3 regions of the Synechococcus sp. TAK9802 genome follow, and region 2 is predicted to be linked to each of the others. Evidence: predicted binding sites of a transcription regulator. Region 2 holds the regulator's gene; each other region holds the start of a gene.
What was found. Region 2 encodes NtcA, which controls nitrogen genes in cyanobacteria. Its sites were predicted from a motif close to GTANCNNNNGNTAC; they were not measured.
Positions count from the first base shown of each region.

Region 1 (6,610 bases), 1.1 Mb from region 2:
CGATAGAAGCCATCAATCAGGCATTCCACCGCTGCAACGGCTTTGATCCTTACGACGGCTCCAAGCTGGATCCAAAGCTGCTGGGCACCTACAACAACGAGGAAGCCAAGGCTCAAGGCGCTGACTACAAAAAGCGTTTCGCCATGCTGCCGACCGTTGATCACGTCAAAGCTGAGCCGGTTCCTGACTTTGAAATCGTCAGCTGGCAGACCAATGACGCCAAAGGGGACATGCCCCCTAAGGAGTTCATCGCTTACTGCCGCCGTGTTGTTCGAATCGCAGAACAACATTGATCACAGCAGCCCGTGCGCTTGGAACATCTCAACCACCTGGTCTAGCTGCTCATCAGTCCAATGCGGTGACAGCTTGCTGATTCACCGCTGAACAGTGGCCTTGCTGACGATGGGTGGCTTAACCACCTCATCGCTCAGCAACGGCCCTGGCTAAACGAAATCAAGAACGTTTGGCATTAGTCACTTGAAGCACGATCACCCAGCAAGGAAAGTTGACCAGATGCAATTTTTTCCAGCCTTTCTAAACGTGCAAGAAGGGATGCATTTACTTGCTGCTGCATCAAACTCTCAGCTCGCATAGCTTTATTTTCTTCCCTGAGTTTAGCCACCTCATCGCTTAGTGCTGCAGCTTTACGTGCAGCAACTTTTGGCGAATCATCAACCTTTCCAAGCCTAAATGTGAAACCAGCACGCGCTGAAAGATTGTCATCCGTATCACCCGTTTGGTTATTGATGACCGTTGCCAAGGCTGCATTAAGGGAAACACGTTCAGACACTCTTGATGCACACCCAGCACTCAACGCGTATGCATTGCTGTGCGTACCTCCACCAAATCCACAGGTGAACTGCGAGTCAGCACTAATAGCAGGTATAGAGCCGAGCGCCGCAGACAAGGCACCAACATTGTCAATGCTTTTTTCAACATCACGCCCATTGATCAGCAAGCGCGTCCCATTCGTGTAATCGATTGGAATTGGATTTCCACTTGCATCTTTTGCGTACACTTTTTGTCTCCCCCCTCCTCTTTGGTAATCCACGAGTTTTCGCCAATGTGCAATTCATCTCCTACGTATTTGACGAGACTTTTACTACTGCTTCCTCCAGTGCTAATTCCATCACTGTCGACTCTTATGAGTTCACTCGTACCTGAACCCCCAAGTGATACAAATTCCGCATCACCGTCGGAACATGTGTCACCGCTTGTAATACATTTCTTTTCTGCTGTATCATTCCTCTTCGAGACAACGCCAATGTTAATTGGCACCGCCCCAGAAGGCAGGCCAGTAACAGTTACATAATCTTCAAATTCGTTACTTTCAATATCGTACTTTCTATAACGCCTTGCAGCACCACCTCCCCTATCATCCTCAAGAAAGTAAATTTTGCCCTTAGACTCATCTACCGCATAGTTGCTAGATGTAAATGAGTTTGTGCCAACATCCGGAAATATATCTTCCTGCAATAAAGTAACTGCTCCGTCAGACGAAAGCTTATATAAATTCGACGTAGTATTACCTCCGCTGTTTACCTTAGTAGGATCTTCGGCCACAAAAAAGCCAAGATCCGTCGTCCCGGTCGAAACCTCGTTAGCTCGAACCCCACTGTGACTTACAAATCCAAGTGCTATCGAAAAAAGAATGGCTTTGGATAAAATTTTCATCATAAATCGAGAATCCGAAATATAATCTCAACTGCCTACGATGATTAGACTTAGCCATATGTCACTTATGTAATTTGCACCTAAACCCTTCTGGAGGCGAAGGCTTCGTGGTAAGAAACGACTACCAGATATCTACTTGATCTCGTATTTGTCTCCTTAGCCCTGAATTTCCTCTTGTTCTACTCATAAGACTGACTCTTCAAGAGTCATAGGGAAAGAGAAACCCCCGCCGCGGGCAGGGGCTTGGGATCTTCTGATTAAGCCTTGATCACTTGGCGTAGGAAACGCCGCGGTAGGTCAGAGCAGGCTTGTCGGAAGCGCCAGCCACTTTCTGCTGGTCGTACTTCTGGCCGCGATAGGTCAGGGTCATTTGAGGTTCCTCAGAAATCCAGGTCCCCGTTCCTTGGCCTGGTGATCTGCGCCTCGCAGTAGCGAGGTGAACGTTGTTGGTAGCGGTTGCTACAGAACCTTTATAGGGGCAGCGCCAACCCCTTTGTCGTTCAGGCGGATACACAGCGCGTTTTTGGCACTAGCACCGCTCAGTCGATCACCGCTTAGGGGCATTTGGCGCACACTTTGGCGCACAAAAAATGATATTTAGCGATTTGACATCAAAAAGCGGCCCGTGTGGACCGCTCAAATGCCAGTTCTGGACTGGCTTTTCTTGTGAATGGAGCCAAGGAGACTCGAACTCCTGACCCCCTGCATGCCATGCAGGTGCTCTACCAGCTGAGCTATGGCCCCATGTCGACGTGGTGGCTTCAGAGCCGCCGTGGTCGTGACACAGCTTACACCGCGGGAGCCTCAGACCTGCCGCCAGACAGCAACCAAGCGACCCTGCACCTCCACCTGTTCGGCGGGGAGCTCAATCGGTTGATAAGCGGGGTTGGCAGCTTCCAGCACCACCGTCGGCCCCTGGCGATGGAAGTGCTTGAGGGTGGTGCCGCTGCCAGCCACCAGAGCACTCACCACCGTGCCGTTGCGCAGCCGCTGCGGATCCTGCACCGGCTCCATCAACACCACATCCCCATCGGCGATGTGGGAGTCGACCATCGAGTCACCATTCACCGTCAGGGCAAACAGGCCACGGGTCTCCAGCACGGGCGCCAGGTCGAGATGCTCCTGAACATCATCGAAAGCCGTCACCAGGCCACCGGCTGCAACGGCGCCCAGCACGGGAATCCCGGCGGCACCCACCATGTCGCCCAAGAGCTGCAGGGTGCGCGCCTGGCCTTCCTGCCAGGTGATCCATCCCTTCTGCTGAAGATGGCGCAACCGGCTCTGAATCGGTGCAGGAGAGCGCAGTCCCATCGCCTGCATCATCTGGCGAATCGAAGGGCTGTGGCGATGGGTGCCGATGTAGTCCGCCAGCCAGTCGTAAAGCTCTTGCTGAGCAGTGGTGAGGGGCTCCTGGGGGGCACGGGTCACCGCAAGAAAAGGTTCGGGCAATACATTTGTACCGTTCCTTGCCGTGTGCCGCAAGCGCAGGCTCAGCTCAAACCAGCTTCCACACCGCAGCCTCGGGAATGCTCGGCGCCAGGTTCAGGTCTTTGGGCTCCTTGAACACCACACGCCATTCCGGAACCCGGCAGGAGACATAGCCGGGATGCTCAATCAGCAGCCCCGGCTGCTCGGTTGTGCTGGCCACCCAGCCCGACATCCAGTGCCCCTCCTCAGAGAGGCCACCTTTGAACCAAACCCAGCAGCGTTCCTTACGCATCGCGATGCTTTTCAGCGGTTTTTATACGACTCAAGCTCTTGCGGACAGGCCGCCATCAGATATCCCATCAACTGCCCGGTGATACGGGACTTTTCCTGATCGGTTGGTGCGTTGGGAACATCCTCATAACGCATCGAGGTGTCGCGCTCGAACATGGTTTTGAGCTCAGGATCCGGCAAGGCGTAAAAGGCATCCACGCCCATTTCACAGATTTTCTCGGCCGTCCAGCGGGCGATGGTGCTCTGCTGTTGTTTGTCGGTGGCCTGATCCGCTGACGCTGCCACCGCATGGGCGGTGACGATCAACGGCACCAACCAGCGGTGGATCACCGTCACAGCCCACCCATCAACGCCGCCAACAGAGCCTGCTGGGCATGCAGACGGTTTTCGGCCTGATCAAAGATGCGGCTCGCCGTGCCCTCCATCACCTCGGCGCTGATCTCCTCACCGCGGTGGGCCGGCAGGCAGTGCAGAACGATCGCATCGGCTGCCGCCTGCTCCATCAGGGCTTGATCCACACAGAACCCTGCAAAGGCCTGCTCCCGCTGCGCCTGTTCGGCTTCCTGGCCCATGGAGGCCCAAACGTCGGTGTAAACGGCCTGGGCACCCGCCACCGCCTCACGAGGGTCAGTCACCACCTCAATCGAGGCACCGTGCTGTGCCAAAGATTGGGCTTGCTCAAGCACGCCCGGCAAGGGCTCGAAGCCCTCGGGGCAGCCGATCCGCACATTAACCCCCAGCAGAGCGCCGCAGAGCATCAGGGAGTGGGCCACGTTGTTGCCGTCGCCCACATAGGCCAGGGTCTGACCAGGAAGGGCGCCATGGGCTTCCTGCATGGTGAGGAAGTCGGCCAGGGCCTGACAGGGATGCTCCAGATCGGTGAGGGCATTGATCACCGGCACCGAGGCCCAATGGGCGTAGTCCACCAGTTCCTGCTGGGCGAAGGTGCGAATCGCCAGCACATCGCAGTAACGGCTCAGAACCCGGGCCGTGTCTTCCAGCGGCTCGCCGCGGCCCAGCTGGGTGACGGAAGGATTGAGATCCACCGTTTGGCCGCCGAGACGGGCCATGGCCACCTGAAAACTCACACGGGTTCGGGTGGAGGCCTTGCTGAAGATCAGACCCAGCACACGGTTGCCCAGATCTATCCGACGATCGCCGCTCTTCAGTTGTGCAGCCAGATCCAGCAACGCTGCTGTTTCCTCGGCGGAACAATCCGCTGAGGAAAGGAAGTCACGTCCACACAGCGGAGAGAGGACAGCAGCAACGCCCGCAGAAGCGGTAGCCATCGCGACGGTTCAAAGGACTGTTATCGGGGATGAGGCCCGCTGCCGTCAAGCGGTCACACCGGACGGCAGCACACTCGCCTCGAGCATCTGCTTGAGGTCATCCCCCTCGATCACCTCTTTCTCGAGGATCTTCTGGGCGATCGTCTCGAGCAGCGCCATGTTCTCCCGCAGGATTGCGAGGGCGTCGTCGTGGGCCTGGTCCACCAGCCCGCGGACTTCCTTATCAATGGCCTGAGCCGTGGCATCACTCACCGAGCGGCGTGGGTTGTTGCCTCCACCAAGGAAACGGCCACCGCCCTGCTTGTCGTAGGCCAAGGGCCCGAGGGTGTCGCTCATGCCGTAGGTGCCCACCATCTGCTCAGCCAGATCGGTGGCCCGCTGCAGATCGTTGGCAGCACCCGTGGTGATCTTGCCGAAGACGATCTCCTCAGCGGAGCGACCACCCAGAAGCGTGGCGATCTGGCCCTGAAGTTCCTCCTTGGAATTGAGGAAGCGCTCTTCGGTGGGCAGCTGCAGGGTGTAGCCCAGGGCGCTCATGCCACGGGGCACGATCGAGATCTTGGCCACCTTGCTGCCGCCAGGCATGAGGTGGCCCACGATCGCGTGGCCCACCTCGTGATACGCCACCACCTTCTTTTCATCGTCCTGAAGAACGCGGCTCTTCTTCTCCAAACCGGCCACAACCCGCTCGATCGCTTCACCGAGGTCCTGCTGCTCAACGCTGGTGCGCTGGGCACGCGCTGCGAGCAGAGCAGCTTCATTCACCAGGTTGGCGAGATCAGCGCCGGCAAAACCACTGGTGGCCTGAGCGACGCTGTCGAGGTCAACACCTGCAGCCAGCTTCACCTTCTTGGCGTAGATCTCGAGGATGGTCTTGCGGCCGGAGAGGTCTGGACGGTCCACCAGCACTTGCCGGTCGAAACGGCCTGGACGCAGCAGGGCTGCATCGAGCACCTCGGGCTGGTTGGTGGCCGCCAGAACGATCACCGGCTTGTCCTGGGCGGTGAAGCCATCCATCTCGGTAAGCAGCTGGTTGAGGGTCTGCTCCCGTTCGTCGTTGCCGCCGACAACGCCCATAGAGCCCGAACGGCTCTTGCCAATGGCGTCCAGTTCGTCGATGAAAATGATGCAGGGCGCTTTTTTCTTTGCTTCTTCAAACAGGTCGCGCACGCGAGCGGCACCGGCACCAACGAAGAGTTCCACGAACTCCGAGCCGGAAATGATGAAGAAGGGCACCTCGGCTTCGCCGGCCACGGCCTTGGACAGCAAGGTCTTACCGGTGCCGGGAGGGCCGACCAGCAGCACACCTTTAGGAATGCGCGCACCGATCTCGGCATAGCGCTCAGGGCGCTTGAGAAAGTCGACAATCTCTGTGAGTTCCTGCTTCGCCTCATCCACGCCCGCCACATCGGCGAAAGTGATCCGCGACTCCTCATCGGGCACGTACACCTTGGCCTTGCTCTTGGTGAAGCTCAACGCCCCCTGAGCACCACCGCCCATCGAGCGGCGAGCAAAGAACTGCAGCACCAGGATGAAGATCAGGGGCGGCACCACCCAGCTGAGGATGGTGGTGAAGATGTTCGGCTTCTTCGGGGGAGCTGCCGCGAACTCAACGCCCTTGGTCTCGAGGCGTTGGGGCAGATCCATGTCGAAGATCGGCGTGGTGGCCAGCACGGGAGGCGTTCCCTCCTCGGGATCGCTCAGCTCGTAGCGAATCTGGTCTTGCGTGATGAAGGCCCGCTTCACCGCACCGTCATTCACCTGGTCGATGAACAGGGAGTAGGGCACCCGCGGCACCTGCTGCATGCCATTGCTGGGGAGGAAGCTGCTGGCCAGCAGCAAAACCCCGAAGCCAATCAGCACCAGGTTGATGATCCCGAAGCGACGGTTCGGCTGGTTGTCGTCCTGGCGGATCGGCATGGATGGCC
Region 1 covers NZ_CP047937.1:1,352,910-1,359,519, forward strand. Annotated here, with positions in the region: gene SynTAK9802_RS07920 (hypothetical protein) at 1-293, shown strand, start outside; gene SynTAK9802_RS07925 (YadA-like family protein) at 470-958, opposite strand; gene SynTAK9802_RS07930 (hypothetical protein) at 952-1,563, opposite strand; gene SynTAK9802_RS07935 (DUF4278 domain-containing protein) at 1,943-2,044, opposite strand; tRNA gene SynTAK9802_RS07940 (tRNA-Ala) at 2,346-2,418, opposite strand; gene lexA (transcriptional repressor LexA) at 2,479-3,102, opposite strand; gene SynTAK9802_RS07950 (hypothetical protein) at 3,170-3,394, opposite strand; gene SynTAK9802_RS07955 (hypothetical protein) at 3,406-3,729, opposite strand; gene argF (ornithine carbamoyltransferase) at 3,726-4,682, opposite strand; gene ftsH (ATP-dependent zinc metalloprotease FtsH) at 4,728-6,602, opposite strand.
Region 1: a site for NtcA is predicted at 2,124-2,137, ahead of SynTAK9802_RS07935 (DUF4278 domain-containing protein). Genes of this name have one in related genera too.

Region 2 (6,610 bases):
GACTGAGTCGTTCCAGCGGTATGACCACTGATCTCAAGCTGGTGGTGGGTCTGGGAAATCCGGGTGTGAAATATGCCGGCACCCGTCACAACATCGGCTTCATGGCCCTCGAGCTTTTGGGTGAGCGCTCTGGGTTCAGTTTTCGTCAGCAGGCCAAGTTGCACGGTCTTGCAGCCGATACAGGGGTTGGTGAGCAGCGGCTGCGCTTGCTGATGCCTCAGACCTACATGAATGACAGCGGTCGTTCCATTCGTGCGGCTCTCGATTGGTTCGGCCTGGAGCCTCACCAATTGTTGGTGTTGGTGGACGACATGGATCTTCCGCTGGGTCGTTTGCGGTTGCGGGCCCAGGGCAGTGCCGGCGGGCACAACGGTTTGCGCAGCACTATTCAGCATCTCGGTACCCAGGGGTTCCCCAGGCTGCGGATCGGCATTGGTGCGCCGGCTGAGAACCCTGCCGAACGCCGCGCCCGAACGGTGTCCCATGTTCTTGGTCCGTTCAGCAAGGCGGAGCAACCCTGTGTCGGCGCTGTTCTCGATGCTGTTCTGGATGGGATTCAACGTCTTCAGCGCCAGAGCTTTGAGCGCGCTGGAACCTGGATCAACGGGTTCCGCTATGACCTGGAGCCGGTCGACTGATGCCGGCACTTCCGGCGACAACGGCCCATTTGCGGGTGCTCCGCCAGTGTTTTCAAGCCAAGTGCGTGGAGGGTGAAGTTTCTGCTGGAGGGTTTGAGTGGCAGTTTTCCTGGGCCTTTGATCGCGGTGAACTGGTGGTGGAGCCATCCCTGGGACGTGCCCTGATCGAGGATGCCCTGCGGCGGTTTCTGGTGCGTTCTGATTACAGGCTGGAACCGGGGGGTGATTACACCTTCATGGTCCGGGCCAGGTTCTGAGCGAGAACGTGGGATCAGGCTCAGGCCATTTCAGGCGGCATTGCAGGTGCTCCTCAAGCATCACCAAAGCTGCAACAGCATCCAGATCCACCGGTGGAATGCGCAGTCCTGCCGGCAGCATCCGTCGCCAACCTCGAGCTGGCCACAGCGCCCAGTAACGCTGTCTCGCCCTCAGGGTTGTTCCCTGCTCTGGAACCACAGTGAGATGGCCCAGCCGTTCCAGTCGCTGGATCCATGCTCGGCTTCCCGTGCCATCGCCGATCAGGATGCGGTCGAGAGCTTGGTCTTGATTCCAGTGCTCCAGCCAGGGTTCGACGGCCTCCGGGGCCAGCACATGCCCTTCGCGCACGAGGCCGAGCTGAAGATCGGCCAGCACAAGACCACATTTGCAGCGGCCTGGATCGAGGACGGCCACCCGTTTCATGGGGAGGCCTGAATGGTGACGACGACAGGATCGGCACTGTCGCTGACCCCTGCGGAAATCACCTCCAAGACCACGCTTTGGCTGGGTCCTTTCATCAGGGTCTGGGCCAGTTGGGAGAGGGCTGATCCATCGAACTGAAGGCCTTCGCTCAGGGATCCCCGCCGCTGCACTTCGGCATAGGCCGAGGCCAGGAGCAGGTTCAATCGTGTGCGAATGCCCTCTGGAGTGCGTTCATCCGGTTGCAGTGTGGTGGTGGCCAGCAAGTCTCCGCGTTGGGTCACCGGCCGGTTCGGACGCACCTCGGGAAAGGCGTACACCGCTGTTTCACCTCGCAGCACATTGGTGGCTGAGCGCAGCGAGATCACCCAGGTCTCCGGTTTGCGGATGATGCTTTGCAGGCGTTCCACATCGCTGCGCGGAACGCGGATCAACTGGCGTTCGGGTGCTTCGCCAGGCCGCACTTTCCCGTAGGCGTTGAGATTGGCCTCCTGCAACAGCCTGTCGACAGCCTGTTTGGCCTGGTCCGGAGCATCCAGTCGAACCGTTGCTCTTGCCAAGGTCTGTCCGCTGCTGATCACCACAGATCCACGCCGCAAGGCGACCAGATTGCGTTCCAGTTCTTTGAGTTCCTGCTCACCGGCTCGGATGTGGCTGCGAACGCTGTTGAGTTCGGCTTCCGTGCGCTGGATGTCCGCATCGCGGGAGGTGATGTCCTGGCTGAGGCGTTCACGTTCGGCTTCGAGTTGGGCCAGCTCCTTCTGAAGAGGAGCCAGTTCGAGGCGCAGGGTGTTGGCCCGTTGCTGCGATTGCTCGAGCTCAATGGCGATCCGTTTGGTTTCTGTTTGGGTCTTGTCCCGTTCCCGCTCGGCTGCCTCCAGCTGCTGACGGCTGTCCTGGAGTTTCTCCTGCAGGGCATCCAGTTCAAACAGGCCCACCCGCAACTGCCGGCTCACCAGAAGCATCAGGCCAAGTGAGAGTGCGCTGATCAGGCTGCCGGTCAACACCGTGATCAAAACGGCGGTGCGCCGTGGGCGCATGCTGAACAAACTCAGTCGCGCTTTGCCGACGCGGCTGCCCAAGCGGTCGCCCAGGGTCGACAGCACGCCCCCGAGCAGCAACAGAACCAGGATCAGTGTCCAGCCGCTCATGGCTGCACAAGTCGGGCGATGGCAGGCCTAGCTGAAGCGTTTGGCCAGCGCGATCGGATCCAGAACCGTGATTTTCTTGCGGTCAATCTGAACCAGACCGGATTGACGCAAGTCTCCCAGCAGACGCGTGATTGTGACGCGTGTTGAGCCAATTGCTTCAGCGATGGCCTGATGGGACAGGCGCAGGTCGATGGTGATGCCCAGCTCATCTGCCACGCCGAAGTCCCTGCAAAGCACCAGCAGGAAGCTCACCAGCCGGGATGACATGTCCCGATGGGTGAGGGTTTCAATCATCGTCTCGGTCTGCAGAATCCGGCTGGAGAGACCCTGAAGCAAGCGCAGGCCAACGCTGGTGTCTGCTTCGATGGCGGCCTTCACGGAGGTCGCTGGTGCCGTCACCATTTCGACCCGAGTGAAGGCCACAGCGTGATAGAAGCGGTCGGACCGTTGACCTGTCAGCAGTGACAGCACCCCGAAGAGGCTGTTCTCGCGGAGCAGGGCCACGGTGATCTCTTCTCCCGATTCGTAGACGCGGGACAGACGAACGGCTCCCCGGCGGATCAGATACACCCGTTCTGCGGGATCTCCGGGGAAAAAGATGGTCTTGTTGCGATCCACCAGTTCACTGCTGGCGCCATCGAGATCTCTGATGATCTCCAGCAGGGAGCGGTTGGCGGGCTCTGCGCTGGGAGCTGGAGCCACCATCTGCGGGGCGTATCGGCTGAAACCTCGGCTACTGGTCATGACAACCCCCTGGTGTGGCGAAGTTACGGAGCCGGCGGTGGCCGCCATGTAGCGGTTATTACGTAACGCTGCTGTGCTCGTTGAAGGCCTGGCGTTGCGCCTGCATCAGGGATGTCAATCCCGGCTCTGCTAAATCCAGCAGCTCATTGAGTTGGCTGCGACTGAAGGGCGCACCCTCCGCAGTCCCCTGGATTTCCAGCAGACGGCCATCGCCGGACTGCACAACGTTCAGGTCCACCTCGGCTCGGCTGTCTTCGCTGTAGTCCAGATCCAGCAAGGCCTGGCCATCAACCAAGCCAACGGATACAGCCGCCACCTGATCGATCAGGGGTGATTGCTCCAGCACTCCCTGGTCCACCAGGGATCGGCAGGCTTGGTCCAGGGCGAGCCAAGCCCCGGTGATCGAGGCCGTCCGGGTGCCGGCGTCCGCTTGGATCACGTCGCAGTCGATCAGCAAGGTGCGCTCCCCTAGGCGCTCCATGTCGATCACGGCGCGCAGGCTTCGGCCGATCAGCCGCTGAATTTCCTGGGTGCGACCCGAGAGTTTCATCAGCTCCCGTGATTGCCGCTGTGGGGTGGATCCGGGCAGCAACCGGTATTCGGCGCTGAGCCATCCCAATCCTTCTCCCTCGCGCCAGCGGGGAACCTTGTCCTCCAAGCAAACGCTGCAGAGAACAGCGGTTCGGCCGGTGTGAACCACAAGGGAGCTCAAGGCAAACCCCATGGGATTCCAGGTCACCGAGAACGGTCGCAACTGCTGCGGGCGACGGCCATCAGTGCGTTGTTCAGGGGATTGGCTCATCGGTGGTGTGCAGTTCGTCAAGCCTCGCAGGCGGTTGGTTCTCGCCCTGTCCAAACACCATGGGTGGTGTCAATGCCCTTGTGGAATGTGATCTCGCCGCTACATTCAAGGTCTTGCCGGGGTCGCCCGGACAGATGCTTCCGTGATGACCACAAGCCTCGCCGACCCCCAATCCTTCCAAAATTCCCTGGATCGGGATCAGCAGGCCTTGCATCGGGCGGGCCTGAGGCCCTTGCCTGCCGTCACTGATCCGCCACCCCTACATCTGGCGGCTCCCGAAGGGCAGCTGCAAGTGCATACGGCGCCTTATCGAGGCAGTTTCGCCAGTGTTCTCAGCCAGGCCATGCGAGCTGCCGGCTTGGGCAGTCGTGTTCTGATCAGTCAGTTCCTCAAAGGGGGCGTGCAGCAGGGACCGGCCGGCCGGGTGCAGCTCTGTGGAGGCCTCGTCTGGCTGCGGCCGGAAGTGCCCCTCTGCCTCCCCTCTCCGGGGCATCCCGGCGGTGCCGAGGCGGTGGCTGAGGTTTGGTCCATCTGCCGCCAGCATCTGATCCAGGGAGATCTCGACCAGCTGGTATTGGATGAACTCGGCCTTGCCGTGGCCTTCGGATACCTGGATGAGGCGGACGTGATTGCAGCCCTTGAGCAGCGGCCCGCTTCGATGGATGTGATCATCACTGGACCTGCCATCCCCGCCGGTGTGGTGGAGATGGCAGATCAAGTCACGGAGTTGCGCCGAGGTTTCTGATGCTCAAGTGCGATCGCTGGATCACTGAACAGGCCGGGCAGGGAATGATCGAGCCATTCCAGAGCGGTTTGGTCCGTCACCTGGAGCCGGAGCAGAAGCTGCGGCCAGTTCTGAGTTTTGGTTGCTCCTCCTACGGCTACGACCTACGCCTTTCCCCCCAGGAATTTCTGATCTTCCGGCATGTTCCAGGCACGGTTATGAACCCCAAGCGGTTCAACCCGGCCAACCTGGAACCCACTCCCCTTCATGAGGATGAAGACGGGCGTTACTTCATTCTCCCGGCCCATTCCTATGGCCTCGGTGTGGCCCTGGAGAAGTTGCGGGTTCCCCCCAACATCACCGTGATCTGCTTGGGCAAGAGCACTTATGCCCGCCTTGGAATCATCGTGAACACCACCCCGGCAGAAGCGAGCTGGGAGGGTCACCTCACCCTTGAATTCAGCAACAGTTCCGGTGCTGACTGCCGTATCTATGCCGATGAGGGCATCTGTCAGCTGCTGTTTTTTGAGGGTGATCCCTGCTCGACCACCTATAGCGATCGACAAGGCAAGTACCAGCACCAACCGGAACGGGTGACGCTGGCCAAGGTTTAGTGCTCTCTGTTTAGGGGGCCAAACGCGCCCGGTGCAGCCTGCTTTTTTCGTACCAGGCTGCAAATTCAGGGGCCCACTCCACCATGTGGGGCCACATCAGATCACAGAGCTGGCGGATCTCCAGCTGGGCATCGAGCTTGGCCCGCAGATCCATGAAGTGCAGGAACGCCCGCAGGCTGAAGCTCACCACAAAATGCTGGCGGTAGTCGAAGGGAAGGATGCCGCGGGCGTGCTCCTCGGCGAAGCCCGCCCTGAGCAGATCCCTGTAGCGCTCGGCGGCGCTCCGGCAGAGATCAAGATCCTGTTGGCGTAGTGCTTCGGTGTAGGCGTATTTCTTGCCCTTCCGATCGCTGTACTCGCCGATGGGCCGCAGATAGAACACCTCTTCCAGCTCAAGGGCTCCATCCGCTGCACGGCAGATGCGTTCACCGGTGTAACGCATCGACTGCACATCGAAGCTCACCCCAACCCGGTGGGTGCGGGCCTGCTGCATCACCGAGTGCGGGAACCAGCCCACGTTCAGCACGATCTGCGCATGCTCCATCGGGCCGTAGTGGCCTCGTTCTCCAGACAGCAGGCGTTTCACACAGATCTCTCCAGCCCGCTGCTCATCGGGCCAGTTGGCACGATCTCCGGCCACGAATCCTTCGCTGTAGTCCTGATGCATGGCGGCGTATACGCATTGCTGCGGGTTCGGCGTAGCTGCGATCAGATCGACCCGAAAGCGGTCCATGGGAGCGTCAGAGTGACGAGTTGTGGTGATCATGGCGAGGCGTGTCAACCATGGCTGCGGGGCCCCGCGTTGGCTGGGCTCGAGGCCCCTGCCATCGCGTTGTTCGCGGAGGGGGGCGTCAGCAGCTGGCTGATGTTGCCGACGCCAGGCAAGGCCGGCAACGGCTGATTTTCAAGCAGTGCTGTGGTGAGTAGCTGGAGTTCCTCAGCGCTGCGCAAGCCGAGGGATCGCCCCTTGGCTTCCCCCTCAGCGTTGAACAGGTTCAACTGGGGAATGCCGTTGACGTCGTAGCGATCAACCAGATCTTGCCAACGGGGATTGTCGACGTTGACCAGAACAACATCGAGTCGATCGCGCGATTGCTTCTCCAAAGCCAGCATCGCAGGGGCCATCTCTCTGCAGACCTGGCACCAATCGGCGTAGAACTCGATCAGCGTTGGGCGTCCGTTGGTTAACGCTGTTTGTGGGTCGAGGGATCGTCTCGCCAGCTGCTCCATCGGGCTTTCGCTCTGAATGCCACCGCGTA
Region 2 covers NZ_CP047937.1:242,293-248,902, forward strand. Annotated here, with positions in the region: gene SynTAK9802_RS01245 (TatA/E family twin arginine-targeting protein translocase) at 1-6, shown strand, start outside; gene pth (aminoacyl-tRNA hydrolase) at 21-638, shown strand; gene SynTAK9802_RS01255 (DUF3146 family protein) at 638-895, shown strand; gene SynTAK9802_RS01260 (resolvase) at 873-1,319, opposite strand; gene SynTAK9802_RS01265 (DUF3084 domain-containing protein) at 1,316-2,467, opposite strand; gene ntcA (global nitrogen regulator NtcA) at 2,495-3,211, opposite strand; gene rph (ribonuclease PH) at 3,270-4,013, opposite strand; gene SynTAK9802_RS01280 (cob(I)yrinic acid a,c-diamide adenosyltransferase) at 4,159-4,758, shown strand; gene dcd (dCTP deaminase) at 4,758-5,351, shown strand; gene thyX (FAD-dependent thymidylate synthase) at 5,362-6,084, opposite strand; gene SynTAK9802_RS01295 (thioredoxin domain-containing protein) at 6,129-6,610, opposite strand, start outside.

Region 3 (6,610 bases), 900 kb from region 2:
GCCTCCAGGCTCAGCCTTGAACCGCGTCGGCCTGGAGAGCCCTTGGTGCTGCGCGGCGTTGATCTGGCGATCGAATCCCTGGTGATCGACCAGGCGCCGTTGTCGCCAGAGGAATACAGCTTTGCCGACGGACGACTCACCATCCCCAACGTCCCGGGCCAGCCGTTTGTGCTGGAAACCCGTTGCCGTCTGGATCCCTACTCCAACAGTTCGCTCGAAGGCCTGTACGCCAGTGGTGGTCTGCTGAGCACCCAGTGCGAGGCCGAGGGATTCCGGCGCATCAGCCTGCACCCCGATCGTCCGGATGTGCTGAGCCGCTGGCAGGTGCGGATTGAGGCCAGCCGCAGCAGCTGCCCTGTGCTGTTGAGCAATGGCAATGCGGTTCAGGAGGAATCCGTCGGCGCTGATCGTCATGCGGTTACGTGGGATGACCCCTTCCCCAAGCCCTCCTATCTGTTCGCCCTGGTGGCCGGAGACCTCAGGGAGATTCGTGATCACTACACAACGGCGTCGGGCCGGCAGGTCACCCTGCGCTTGCATGTGGAGGAGGGGGATGAACCCTTCACGGCCCATGCCATGGCTTCGTTGAAACGATCCATGCAATGGGATGAATCGGTTTACAACCTTGAATACGACCTGGATGAATACAACATCGTTGCCGTCCGTCACTTCAACATGGGCGCGATGGAAAACAAGAGTCTGAATATTTTCAACTCAAAGCTTGTTCTGGCTGATGCGGAAACGGCCACCGATGCAGAACTTGAGCGCATCGAAAGTGTGATTGCCCATGAATACTTTCACAACTGGAGTGGAAATCGAATCACCTGCCGGGATTGGTTCCAGCTGTCGCTCAAAGAAGGCCTGACGGTGTTCCGTGATCAGTGCTTCACCGCGGATCTGCACTCAGAGGCGGTGAAGCGCATTGAGGATGTGGCGATGTTGCGCAACACCCAATTCCGTGAGGATGCTGGTCCAACGGCCCACCCAGTGAAGCCAGCGGAATACCAGGCGATCGATAACTTCTACACAACAACCATCTACGAAAAAGGTGCGGAATTGATCCGCATGCTGCGCACCCTGCTGGGATCCGAGCGGTTCATGAGGGGTATGGAGGTGTACGTGCAACGCTTCGACGGCACAGCCGCCACGACGGAAGACTTCGTTCAGGCGATCGCCGATGGCGCCACCAGCCAGGGCGAGCCGCTGGGCTTTGATTTGGAACGCTTCAAGCGCTGGTACCACCAGGCAGGAACTCCGGAACTCAGCATTGATCGGCAGTGGAATCCCGAATCGGGTGAGCTCACGGTGGACTTGCACCAGGCGACGACTCCGACGCCGGGGCAGCCGGACAAACAGCCCCTGGTGCTGCCGGTTGCCATGGCCCTGGTGGGGGAGCAAGGCCGTGTTGGTGAGGAGCAGCTCCTGGTGATGGAGGCTGAGCGCGCCAGCATCACCCTGCAGGGCCAGCCTGGCGACACCCCCCCTGCCCTTTCGGTGCTGCGCCGCTTCTCGGCCCCGGTGCAGGTGCGTTTGGAGCAGCCGCTGGAGGAGTGCTTGCAGCTGTTGGCTTCCGATGATGACCCGTTCTGCCGCTGGGATGCGGCCCAGCGCCTGGCACGCCAGGTGCTGTTGGCGCGGGCTGAAAACCAGCCGAAGCCTGCCGTGGAAGCGGCGCTGATTCAGGCCCTCGATCAGCGGATCTGTGCCTACGACGGTGGTGATGGCATGGATCTGGCGGCGCTGCTGGCGCTGCCGGGCATGGCGGAATTGGAGGCGTTGCAATCCCCGGTGGATCCGCTGGCGCTGGATCAAGCCTTCCGGGCGTGGACCCAGGAGATGGGCGTTCAATTGCAGTCGTCCCTGCGTCGCCTTCTGGAGCTGGCCCGGGCTGACTGGAGCCTGGCTTGGCCGGCGGGCCAGGGCGGCCGGGCCCTGACCGCCTTGGCCTGGCGCTGGCTTGCCGCGGCTGGTGATGCCACGGTTCAAGCGGAGGCATTGGCTGCTGTTTCCGGCCCCTCGATGACCCTGGCGCGGGGAGCCCTGCGGGCCTTGCTGCCGCAGGACAGCGCTGCGCGTGAGCAGGCGATGGCGCTGTTCTACGAGCGTTGGCAAGACAAGCCCGTGATCCTGGATGCCTGGTTCGCGATGGAGGCATCGGCCCCCAGGACCAACGCGTTGGAGCGGGTTCAGCAGCTGCTGGAGCACCCGCGCTTCGATCCCCTGGCGCCCAATTCCCTTCGCGCTGTTCTCGGTGGATTCACCGCCAATGTTCAGGCGTTTCATGCCATCGATGGCAGTGGCTACCGGTTCATGGCGGAGCAGATCGCAGCGGTCGACTCCCGCAATCCGATCACCGCATCACGGATGGCCAAGGTGTTCAGTCGCTGCGGCAGTTACGGCCCCGAGCGTCAAACAGTCATGCGTCAGGCCATCGACCAGCTGGCCGCCAAGCCTTTGTCGGCGAACACCGCTGAGGTGGTGCAGTTGCTCACGACGTGACCACCACCAGCACGATCACCGCGATCAGCAGGACCACCAGCCAGCGTTTTGCGTTGCTGCGCCGCCTGCTGTGCGGTGTGGACCGCGCAGCTCGGCTGCCGGCCGCAAGGCCGCAGTTCTGACAGACCAGCCGCCCGGCCATGGATCGGTCGGCACGAAACCGGCGGCTTCCGCAGTTCTGGCAGACGGTGACGGCCAAGGTCTCTCGATCAGCGCTTCACCAGCTTGCCTGGCGTGAGTCAGTGAGTCAGTGAGTCAGTGAGTCAGTCAGACAACAGCCCGTCAGCCAGTCAGTCCCGTTGCCAGCCATCGCAGCCGGCTTTGGCGCGTTGGCGTTTGGTGCGCCGGTAGCTCTCGTTCTGTTCGGCAAGAGCATCACTCGCCGCAGCGACAGCCGTGCTGTCCTTGCCTTCCGCAATGATCAAACGGTTGATGGCCATGGCGTTGCCCAGGCGATTCAGCACCTGATCGATCAAGCGACACTGATCAAATTCGGCGCGCCCCGCAGCCGGGATACCCAACAGGATCAGGCTCCAACACGCAGCACGCCAGCCTTTCATCGATCAGCTCAGGGGCTGTAGGTGATGCTGCACTGATAGCGGCTGCTGGCTCCCACATCAATGCTCTTGCAAGTGGTGTTGGTGATCGTTGCCCCCTTCGGGATCACCCGCATCGCCTCAGCGGTGGCGAACTGCTCGGACGGCCCTTGGGCTGTGGCCCGCTTGCCACCGGCAAGAGCCATGGATCCCAGAAGGAGGCTGGCCATCAACAGCGCCGCGTTTCGCATCGTTAGGGCCCGAAGGGGGTTCTCCTTTCGGTTTACACAGAACGCTTCCAGGTGAAAGCCGTCCTGTGTTCAACAGCCGCCGCGCTCAGCAGCTAGTCCCGTTCAACAGCCACCCCGGCACCAGCGTTGGCGTTGCGGCCTTGGTGCAGCGTTGGCTTCGCTGGCTGGAGTCGGACCAGGGATTGGAGGTGGCGGCAACAACCCTGCGGGCTGAACGGGAAGACGTCGCGACCCCCATGCGGCATCGAAGGGAACCACCACGAGGGGGATCGGTTCCGCACTCTTTGCCGGCCAGGCCAAAGCACTGGACGCGATCAGGACTGTGATCAGAAGTCTCATCGCGCCATTGTGCCGATCCCGCAGCGTTATGCCGTCACGTCGGCTGCGTTCTTAGTGCCCTGCCCCAAGGCCTCTTCAGACTTTGGAGTAGGAGACGCCGCGGTAGGTCAGAGCAACGCAATTGCGAACGGATTTGATTTGCTCAGCCCGATAGCTTTTGCCCATGTATTTCAGTTGGATTGTTGGCCTCGTGGATACTGCTTCTGTCTTTGCATATTTGTTGCCCAAGAAAGTGAGTTCCATGGCGTGAATAGGGATGAGTAAAAACTTTTTGAGTTCTACGTTCTTGCCCGAATGCAGCAAGGTTCCGCTTGATACCTTGCTCTTTAGCCATTGTTAAGGCTGCGTCAGCTTGATACAAGTTCTGCTCTTAACCCCTGTCCTGGCAGGAGAAAGGGTTGATTCGACTTGTGGGATTTTGTGTTTATTAATGTGAAGCCGTTGAAATATTTGTTGGTTTTGTGTGCGCTGTTGAACTTGTTTTGATTGAATCTCTCAGGCTTCAGGCTTGGAGCGCTCCTCTGTTTGCGCTTTGCTGCAGCGTTGGCATGCAGCAATTCTGTCTTTGTGGTGTTCCGGCAGCGTTAGCCGGAATGGGTCCACGTCAAATTCGTAGCCACAGGAGCAGCGGGCATGGAACTTCAGTTTTTTCGCTTTTTTGAGTCGCTTTAAAAGGGTGACGTTGCCAAAAACTTGATCGGGTTTGAATCGCTCCAGCTTGGTGCGTTCCTCCGGCGCATGCTTGACCCGTGCCTTGTGCAGGGCATTGCGCACGGAGTTTTCGCTGCCTTTGCCCAGGATCTTGGGGATCTGGAGGATCGATCGCCCTTCCTGCAGATACAGACGCTTGATCTCTTCGATCTCAGCACTTGTGAAGCCAGATTTCTTGCCCACCTGCTTCCTACCTTTGATTTGAGTCTCTCAGGCGGTGCGCAAAAGCACCATCCACGTTCTTGGAGGCGAAATGTCAGCCTGTCGGGATGATCCCACTCGACCCACTGCTGCAACGGCTGGCCGGAGTTGCCGGCATGGAGAGCGGCTGCAAGCGTCTCGTTGTTGTGCAGGGCCAGCTGGGGGATTTCGATTCGATCGAATACGCCCAGGCGCTGGTGCCAAGGCTTCCCCAGTTGGCGGCGCTTGGGGTCAAGGTTCAGCTGTTCGGCATCGGCAACGCCGCCAGTGCCGAACGCTTCGCGGCCTTCACCGGCTTTCCCCTCCAGCAGCTGATCGCTGATCCATCACCCCAGTTGCATCAGGCCCTGGGGTTGGAGGCCGGCCTCAAGCTCCCCGGTGGGCCCTGGCCTGGTTTTCTGCTGATGTGCGCCGGCGTGGGCTCGCCGGGCACCCTGCGCGAGGTGCTGCGCGGTTACACCGGAGATCGCTCGGCGGCCCAGATCTTCGACGATGAAGAGTGGGTTGAAGCCTTTCCTCTGCCGCGCTTCCGGGGGGCTCTGTTCCGCCAGGCCGGTGGTGCTGGGTTCCAGCGACCGTTTGAGCTCGCCACCAAGCGTTTGCGCAACATGAATGAAGTGCTCCGCAACTGGCGCACCTACGTGCCCTGTGACGACTACATCACCCAGCGCGGCGCCACCGTGCTGCTCGACGCCGATGACAGCGTGATCTATTGCCACCGCGATCAAAGCCTGCTCGGTTACTCCGCAACCATGGAGCGCCCCTTGGCGTTTCTCGATGAGGTTTTGGCCCAGGGCTGAGCTCAGCTGGAGGTGTTCAATCAGCTGTCTTCAACTGGCTGTCTTCAATTGGCGGTGGGCTCGCGATACACCGCAAGAGCCGCCACCAAGCCGCCAATGAACCCTGCGCTGTGGCCGATCCAGCTGACGCCGGCGGGTGAGACACCAGGGATCAAGGCGATCAGGGCTGATCCGTAGAGCCAGAACGCCACCAGGCCCAGAGCGATGGAGAGGATGCGGCGTTCCAGCCAGCCGATCAGCAGCAGATAGCCCAGCAGCCCATACACCACGCCCGAGAGTCCATGGCTGCGGGCGGGCCAGAACAGGGCCACCGGAATGTTGATCAGCAGCACCGACAGCCAGACGCTCAGGTAATCGCGCATCCCCCGGCTGAGCACCAGCCAGCTCAGGGGCAGAAACGCCAGGCTGTTGGAGATCAGGTGGCCGACGCCGGCATGGCTGAATGGCGCTGTGATCACCCCCCACCACGGTTGATCCGGCCCCATCGGCAGGTTCCACTGCCCCGCAAACAGCAGTTGGTCGATCAGCTCCTGCCCCCAGGCCAAGGCCAGGAGCAGCAGGGGAAGCAGCAGTCGAGTGCGCATCGTCTTGCGCCAATGACCACAATGATGACGCGGATGCTGAGCGGATGATCAGAAGCGACGTCGACGTTCTGGTGATCGGCAGCGGCATCGGTGGGCTCTGTTCCGCAGGTTTGTGTGCCCGCGCCGGCCGGGAGGTGTTGGTGCTGGAAGCCCACCACCAACCCGGTGGAGCCGCCCATGGCTTTCAACGCCAGGGGTATCACTTCGAATCCGGTCCATCCCTCTGGAGTGGTCTTGGGCGTTGGCCCAGCAGCAATCCCCTGGCCCAGGTGTTGCGCGCGCTGGGCCAGACCGTGGAGGTGATTCCATATCGCAGCTGGGATGTCCTGTTGCCGGAAGGGGATCTGCGCATCGCCGTTGGGCACGACGACTTTGAGGCTGTGGTGCGCAGCCTGCGCGGCCCCGAAGTGGCCGCCGAATGGCGGCGTTTTGTGGAGGCGCTTCAGCCGATTGCCGCCGCTGCTGATGCTTTGCCCTTGCTGGCCCTGCGGCCTGGGGTGGATGGCATGGCGCAACTGCTGAAGCGCGGTGGACGTCTGTTGCCGCATCTTGCGGCGATGCGTCACCTCTCCGGTTCTTTTGGGCCCCTGGTGGATCGTCACCTCAGCGATCCTTTCCTGCGCCATTGGGTGGATCTGCTCTCCTTCCTGATCAGCGGCATGCCGATGGGAGACACCAACGCCGCAGCC
Region 3 covers NZ_CP047937.1:1,528,132-1,534,741, reverse strand. Annotated here, with positions in the region: gene pepN (aminopeptidase N) at 1-2,499, shown strand, start outside; gene SynTAK9802_RS08920 (transcriptional regulator) at 2,489-2,698, opposite strand; gene SynTAK9802_RS08915 (hypothetical protein) at 2,790-3,059, opposite strand; gene SynTAK9802_RS08910 (hypothetical protein) at 3,068-3,265, opposite strand; gene SynTAK9802_RS08905 (hypothetical protein) at 3,389-3,625, opposite strand; gene SynTAK9802_RS12795 (DUF4278 domain-containing protein) at 3,701-3,868, opposite strand; gene SynTAK9802_RS08895 (hypothetical protein) at 4,121-4,519, opposite strand; gene SynTAK9802_RS08890 (peroxiredoxin-like family protein) at 4,606-5,337, shown strand; gene SynTAK9802_RS08885 (rhomboid family intramembrane serine protease) at 5,382-5,921, opposite strand; gene SynTAK9802_RS08880 (NAD(P)/FAD-dependent oxidoreductase) at 5,966-6,610, shown strand, end outside.
Region 3: a site for NtcA is predicted at 3,930-3,943, ahead of SynTAK9802_RS12795 (DUF4278 domain-containing protein). Genes of this name have one in related genera too.